Linked DNA regions of Azospirillum brasilense. The protein of the gene in region 1 binds, or shares a complex with, the protein of each later gene. Links are inferred from orthologs where the notes say so. Each region holds a gene or a part of one and is shown on either strand. Other genes may lie near its edges.

What was found.
Region 2: the proteins of H1Q64_RS12625 (region 1) and pabB are in contact, whole or in part, in a solved structure (PDB 8RP0), measured with the Escherichia coli proteins. The link is inferred for Azospirillum brasilense from one-to-one orthologs.

Annotation. Positions count from the first base shown.
Region 1 is NZ_CP059449.1:2,651,677-2,655,248, reverse strand. Bases 171-3,011 are described here. They hold H1Q64_RS12625 (anthranilate synthase component II), read right to left. Parts: upstream 1,966-3,011; coding sequence 1,375-1,965; downstream 171-1,374. Other genes in these bases: H1Q64_RS12615 (divergent polysaccharide deacetylase family protein), read left to right, coding at 2,752-3,011; H1Q64_RS12620 (STY0301 family protein), read right to left, coding at 2,120-2,572; trpD (anthranilate phosphoribosyltransferase), read right to left, coding at 320-1,378; trpC (indole-3-glycerol phosphate synthase TrpC), read right to left, coding at 171-323. In the rest of the region: more of trpC, read right to left, coding at 1-170; more of H1Q64_RS12615, read left to right, coding at 3,012-3,572. UniProt on the Escherichia coli protein: Part of a heterodimeric complex that catalyzes the two-step biosynthesis of 4-amino-4-deoxychorismate (ADC), a precursor of p-aminobenzoate (PABA) and tetrahydrofolate.
Region 2 is NZ_CP059452.1:744,473-748,094, reverse strand. What follows is about bases 492-3,382. They hold pabB (aminodeoxychorismate synthase component I), read right to left. Parts: upstream 2,679-3,382; coding sequence 1,305-2,678; downstream 492-1,304. Other genes in these bases: H1Q64_RS29730 (SDR family oxidoreductase), read right to left, coding at 2,708-3,382; H1Q64_RS29740 (aminotransferase class IV), read right to left, coding at 492-1,308. In the rest of the region: H1Q64_RS29745 (hypothetical protein), read left to right, coding at 6-473; more of H1Q64_RS29740, read right to left, coding at 484-491; more of H1Q64_RS29730, read right to left, coding at 3,383-3,493. UniProt on the Escherichia coli protein: Part of a heterodimeric complex that catalyzes the two-step biosynthesis of 4-amino-4-deoxychorismate (ADC), a precursor of p-aminobenzoate (PABA) and tetrahydrofolate.

The DNA of each region.
Region 1 (3,572 bases):
AGCAGATAGTCGTCGCAGCCCTGGAAATAGGGTTCGTCCGTCAGCACCGACAGGCAGGTGGCGCCGCCCTCGCGGTAGGCGCGGGCCAGCGACGGCGGGTCGAAGTCCGGGCGGATCAGGCCCTTCGACGGGCTGGCCTTCTTGATCTCGGCGATCAGGCCGTAGCGGCCCCCGTCCAACGTGCGGCGCAGGGCGCGGATGAAGCCACGCGCCGGATCGGCGGTGCGGGCGGCGTCCTCCACCGCGGACAGTGGACGGGCGGATTTGCGGGCTTGGACCAGCGCGCGCTTGTCGTCGCAGATGCGGGTCAGGACGTCGCTCATGGCGCGGCAACCGGTTCGTTGGTGATGGACACGAGATGTTGGAGCACGGCGCGGGCGGCGCCGCTGTCGATGGCGTGCCGGGCCTGCTCGACGCCCTCCTTCAGGTCGCCGGCCTTGCCCGCGACGTGCAGCGCGGCGGCGGCGTTCAGCAGGACGATGTCGCGGTAGGCGCCCTGTGCCCCGTCGAACAGCGCGCGGATGGCCTCGGCGTTCACATGGGCGTCGCCGCCCTTCAGAAGCTCCGGCCGGGCGCGGAAGATGCCGGCCTGCTCCGGCTCGATCTCGAACACCGTGACCTCGCCGTCCTTCAACTGGGCGACGGTGGTCGGGCCGGTCGTGGTGATCTCGTCCAGCCCGTCGGAGCCATGGACGATCCAGGCGGCCTCCGACCCAAGACGCTTCAGCACATGGGCCAGCGGCTCCACCCACTGTTTGGCGTAGACGCCGAGAAGCTGGCGCTTGGCGCTGGCCGGGTTGGACAGCGGCCCCAGCAGGTTGAAGATGGTGCGGGTGCCCAGCTCCACGCGGGTCGGGCCGACGTTGCGCATGGCGAGGTGGTGGCGCGGCGCCATCAGGAAGCCGATGCGCGCGTCCCACAAGGCCTTGCGCACCAGACCCATGTCGCAGTCCAGGTTGACGCCCAGCGCGCCCAGCACGTCGGCGGCGCCCGACTTGGACGACATGGCGCGGTTGCCGTGCTTGGCCACCGGCACGCCGCAGGCGGCGATGACGACAGCGGCGGCGGTGGAGATGTTGTAGGTGCCGGAGCCGTCGCCGCCGGTGCCGCAGGTGTCGATGGTGCCGTCCGGGGCCTCCACCGGGATCGCCTTGGCGCGCATGACACGGGCGGCGCCGGTGATCTCGTCCACCGTCTCGCCGCGCACCCGCAGCGCCATCAGGAAGCCACCCATCTGCGACGGGGTGGCGTTGCCCGACATGATGATGTCGAAGGCCAGCGATGCCTCTTGCTCGTTCAGGGCGTTGCCGGCGGCGACCTTGGCGAGGATGGCCTTCATGTCGGTCAGGTCGCCGTGCGGCGCGGACGGCGTGCTCATGCGGCGGTCTCCAGCCGGCGGGTCGTGTTCAGGAAGTTTTCCAGGATCTTGTGCCCGTGCTCGCTCTCGATGCTTTCCGGGTGGAACTGCACGCCGTGGATCGGCAGCTCGCGGTGGGACAGCGCCATGATCAGCCCGTCCTCCGTCTCGCCGGTCACCTCCAGGCAGGCGGGCAGGGTGGCGCGCTCGACGATCAGCGAATGGTAGCGGGTGGCCCGGAAGGGCGAGGGCAGGTCCTTCAGGACGCCCCGCCCCTGGTGGAACATGCGGTCGACCTTGCCGTGCATCGGCACCGGCGCGCGCAGCACCGTGCCGCCGAAAGCCTGCCCGATGGCCTGATGGCCCAGGCACACGCCCATCAGCGGAACGCCGGCCTTGGCGGCTGCGTCGATCAGCGGCAGGCAGATGCCCGCCTTGTCCGGGTCGCAGGGGCCGGGCGACAGCACGATGCCCTCGGGGCGGAGCGCCATGGCCTCCTCCACCGTCAGGCTGTCGTTGCGGCGGACGTCCAGTTCGGCGCCCAGTTCGCCCAGGTAATGGACGAGGTTGTAGGTGAAGCTGTCGTAATTATCGATGAGCAGCAGCATGGGGCGCCCCGGCATCCTTCCGGCCTGTCGTTTCCGGTCCGTCGTTCACGGCCTGATCGTCCCGGAATAGCGTTCCGGCCTTGTTCCAAGGCGGGTACCCTAGCGGCTGAAGCAATGGATTTCCAGCCCGTCCGAACCCGCGAACGGCAGAGAATCAGCGGCAGAGGAACTGCGGCGGCGTCGCGGGCTTGTCGAGGACCGTGCCGCGCGCGTCGGTCTCCTCGGTGATCTGGCAGCGTCTCACGGTGCGCGGCAGGTCGATGGCCAGCGTGGCCTGCGTCCCGCCGTAGCGGCAGATCAGGAAGACGTTGCTGCGCCGGGCGGCGGGGAAATCCCATTGCCGGACCTCCGAGCGGCTCCGCCGGAGGCTGCGGTCCGGCTCCAGCGCCGCCGGGGTGGGGGTGGCCATCTGCGCCGAGCGGTCGCCCTCCACCAGCGCGACGCCGGTGAAGGCGTGCTGGTCCTTCGCCGGGTAGGGCGACCAGCCGCCGGGGGCCTCCGGCTGGGCCTGCACGGTCAGGCTGGGCGGGCAGCGGACCTCCTCGGCAAGGGCCGGGAGCGCGGCGGCGGTGGCGAAGGCCGCCAGGAGGGTGGGGGTGCGGAACATGGCGGGTCACAGCATAGTCCCAGCCGGCGGGCACCTCCACCCCGCTCCGCTGTTGCAGGGACGGTGCGGGGGTGCCACCTTGCGCGCAAACCGGAAACCAGGGTTCGAGATACCTTCCCATGGCCAGCAAATCGCCGCGGAAGCCCCAAAAGGCGGCGGCACGAAAGCCATCACCGAAAATGCCGGCCGCCGCATCCGGACGGGCGGCGTCGGCGCGCGCCGTCTCCCCGATCCTGCTGGCGCTGGCCGGGGTGATCGCCGTCTTCGCGGTGGCGCTCGGCGCGCGATTCATCATCGGGCGCGACGCGCCTGAGACGGAGACCGTCGTGGAGCGGGAAGCGCCGGTCATCGCCCCGGCCGCGCCGATCAAGACACCGCAGCCCAAGGTCGCAGATGCGCCGCCCCCGCCTCCGCCTCCGCCGGTTCGCGAGGCCGAACCGGCTCCGGCGCCCGTTCCCGTGCCTCCTCCCCAGGTGACCGAGGCCCCGGCCCCCGTTCCGGTTCCCGCGCCGCCGCCGCCGCCGGCCATGACCCCGAAGCCGGTGGTGGCGATGCTGCCGCCTCCCGTCGCTCCTCTGGAACCGCCCAAGGTGGCCCCCGGCTCGCCGCTGTGGAAGAAGAACGCGCTGCCCTTCCGCGCCCCGCCGGGCAAGCCGGCCATCGCCATCGTCATCGACGACATGGGCGTGGACCGCAAGCGCTCGAACCGTACGGTGTCGCTGCCGGCGCCGCTGACGCTGGCCTGGCTGCCCTACGCCCACGAGCTGCCGGCCCAGGCCCGCGCCGCCCGCGCCGCCGGGCACGAGCTGATGCTGCATCTTCCCATGGAACCCAGCGGCGCTGCCGATCCGGGGCCGCAGGCGCTGCGCGTGTCGCTCGACAAGGGGGAGATCCTGCGCCGGACCAAGGCGGCGCTGGACAGCTTCGATGGCTATGTCGGGGTGAACAACCACATGGGCAGCCGTTTCACCGCCGATGCCGCGGCCATGGCGCCCGTGCT
Region 2 (3,622 bases), on another replicon or contig:
ATGACATGGCAATGCGCTCCACGCGCCGGGCGGCGCTGGCTCTGGCCGGATTCGCCGGGATGACCGCGGCCATGGCGGGGCGGAAGGCCGCGGCGGACCAGCCCGGCGTTCACCGCGTCGCCATCCAGGTCAGCAGCAACGACCCGGCGCTGATGAACATGGCGCTGAACAACGTCAAGAACATCATCGAATATTACAAGAACATCGGTGAGACGGTGGAGGTCGAGCTGGTCACCTTCGGCCCCGGCCTGCACATGCTGCGCGCCGACCGTTCGCCCGTGAAGGACCGGCTGGCGTCGCTGAAGGGCAGCCTGCCGACCCTGACCTACTCCGCCTGCGAGAACACCCGCAACGGCATGATCCGCGTCGAGCAGGGCGAGGTCCCCATGGTGCCGGAAGCCAAGCTGGTGCCCTCCGGGGTCGTCCGCTTGATGCAGCTTCAGGAAGAGGGCTGGTCCTACATCCGCCCGTGACCGGGCCGTTCTACTCCGCCGCGATGTCCTTCAGCAGCGCCGCGGTCACCGGCCCCACCCTTCCGGCGCCGATGGCCTGCCCGTCGACGCGCAGCAGCGGGCGCAGACCCAGGCTGTTGGTCAGGAAGGCTTCCTCAGCCCCCAGCAGGTCGGCGACGGAAAGCGGCGCCTCCCCGGCATCGCCCCGCTCCAGGATCAGCGCGCGGCGGATCCCCGGCAGGGCGCCCTCGGCGACCGGCGGGGTCAGCAGGCGCCCATCCCGGACGATGAACAGGTTCGCCACGCTGGACTCGGCCAGACGGCCCGCGCTGTTGAGCAGGAGCGCCTCTCCCGCGCCGCGCGTCGCCGCCTCTTGCCGGGCGAGGATGGAATCCAGGTAATTCAGCGACTTCACCCGCGACAGCGGCGAATGCTCATTGCGCCGGGTGATGCGGGCGATAACCGCCTCCACTGGGCCGGTGGGCGGCGGAGCGGGCGCTAGGGTTATCAGAAGAGTCGGCGTAGCGTCCGCCGGCGGCAGCACGCCGCGCGCTCCGGTGCCCCGCGTCAGCGTGATCCGCAGCACGCCCTCCACGCGGCCCTGCGCCGCGATCAGCGCTGCGGCCGCGGTCGTCAGCGTTGCCGCGCCTTGGGGGAGCGGCAGGCCAAGCAGCGCCGCGCTGTCCGCCAGCCGGGCGAGATGCCGGTCGAGATGGTGGGCGGTGCCGCCGGCCACCCGGATCGTCTCGAACAGCCCGTCGCCCAGCGTGAAGCCACGGTCCGCCGGGTCGATCCGCGCCTCTTCCGCCGGCAGCAGGCGGCCGTTCAGCCAGACGGCGTTCATGCCTGGGTTCATGCCCGCTCCTCCCCCAGCGCGCGGAGTTGGGCGCGGATCTTGACCATCATCTCCTCATGCTCGTCCGCCGGGTCGGAATCGGCGACGATGCCGCCGCCGGCTTGGGCGAACACCGTATCCGGCGTGACCGACAGGGTGCGGATGACGATGCTGCTGTCCATCGCGCCGTCGAAGCCGAGCCAGGCGACCGAGCCGCAGTAGGCACCGCGCCGCGCCACCTCCAACTCGTCGATGATCTGCATGGCGCGGATCTTGGGCGCCCCGGTGATCGAGCCGCCGGGCAGCGCCGCCCGCAGCAGGTCCACCGCCCCCAGGCCGGGCCGCAGCCGCGCCGTGACGACCGAGACGAGGTGATGCACGCTGGCGAAGCTCTCCAGCCCGTAGAGCGTCGGCACCCGGACGCTGCCCACCCGCGACACCCGACCGAGGTCGTTGCGTAGCAGGTCGGTGATCATCAGGTTTTCCGCCCGGTCCTTGACGCTGGCCACCAGCTCCGCGGCGGCGGCGGCATCCGCGGCAGGATCGGCGTAGCGCGGACGGGTGCCCTTGATCGGGCGCGTCTCAACCTCCCCGGCGGCGCTGAGGCGGATGAAGCGCTCCGGCGAGGCGCTGGCGATGCGCAGGCGCGGGCCGCAATCGAGATAGGCGGCGAAGGGCGCCGGGCTGATCGCGCGCAGCCGCCGGTACAGCGCGTAGCTGTCCAGCCCGTCGCGCCGCTCGGCCAGGAAGCGCTGCGTGAAGTTGGCCTGATAGATGTCGCCGGCCCGGATGTACTCCAGCACCCGCTCCACCCGCGCCAGATAATCGTCCCGCTCCAGTTCGCTCCGCCAGGGGGCGGCCGGGACGGGGCCGAGGGGGGATGCTCCGCCGCCCTCCAGCCGAGCGGCCAGGGCGCGGGCGCGGCCCTCGGCCTCCGGGCGGGCGGCGATCACCCAGGCGCGGCGCTCCGCATGATCGAATGCGGCCACCGCATCGTAGAAGCCGAAGGCCATCTCCGGCTGGCCGCCGGGGTTGGCATGGCGCGAGCGGATGCGCTCCAGCCGCAGACCCGCCTCGTAGCCGATGAAGCCGACCGCCCCGCCGCAGAAGGGCGCCGGTTTCGGCGGTCCCTCGGGCGGCCCCTCGGGTCGGGCGTGGCGCGCCAGTTCCTCCGCCAGCACGGCGAAGGGGTCGCCGTCCACCGGCTGGCCATCAAGATGCGCCCGCCCGTCCAGCGACTCCAGGGTGCGGACGGGCTCCGCGGCGATGTAGCTGTAGCGGCCATGGGCCGGGTGCGCGGCGGCGCTGTCGAGCAGCATCGACCAAGGCTGTCCGGACAGGGCGCGGAAGGCCTCCGCCGGATCGGCGCATGACAAGGGGATCGCCAGCATGGCGGTGCTGCTTCCTGTAAGACCGGCCTTCACATGAGAATGGTGGCGCCGCCGTCCACCACCAACACATGCCCATTGACGTAGGACGCGGCGGGCGAGGCCAGGAACACCGCGGCCCCGGCGATTTCCTCCGGGCGGCCCCAGCGGCCGATCGGGGTGCGTCCCTCGAAGTAGGCGGACAGGGCCGGGTTGCCGGTGATGCCGGCGTTGGTCTCCGTCGCGAAGAAGCCGGGAGCGATGGCGTTGCTGGTCAGGCCTTTTGCGCCGTACTCGGCGGCGAGCGCCCGCACCATGCCGGCGAGCCCGGCCTTGGCGGCGGCGTAGACCGCGTCGTTGGCGCGGGCGATCTGCCCGGAGATGGAGGTCACCGTGATCAGCCGTCCGAAGCCCTGGGGCAGCATCAGCCGCGCCGCCTCCCGCGCCAGGATCAGGCCGGCAGCCAGATCGACGTTCAGCAATTCGCCGATCTCCTCGTCCGCGAAGTCGGTCAGCGGCTTGCGGTTGCGCTGCCCGACATTCTGGACCAGCACGTCCAGCCGCCCGTGGTCGCGGGCGATCCGCGCGAAGGCGTCCCGCACCGAGTCCCGGTCGGCCACGTCGAAGGCCAGCACGGAGACCCGCCCACCCGCCGCGGCGATGGCCTCGGCCTGCGGTTCCAGCCGCGCGGCGTCGCGCCCGTTCAGCAGCACATGGGCGCCGGACCCGGCCATGGCGCGGGCGATTTCCAGACCCAACCCACGCCCGGACCCGGTGACCAGCGCCACCCGGCCTTCCAGCGAGAACTGCGACAGATAAGGGAGATGCGGGGCGGTCATGGTCACCGATGCGGAGAGCGTGGACGGTCTTGCAGGTTTAGCAGATGCTCCGCCGGATGGCACCCCGTTCGGCGTCAGACTTCGGGGTAACTGGATATGAAGTTCCCTCTCCCCTCTGGGGAGAGGGTT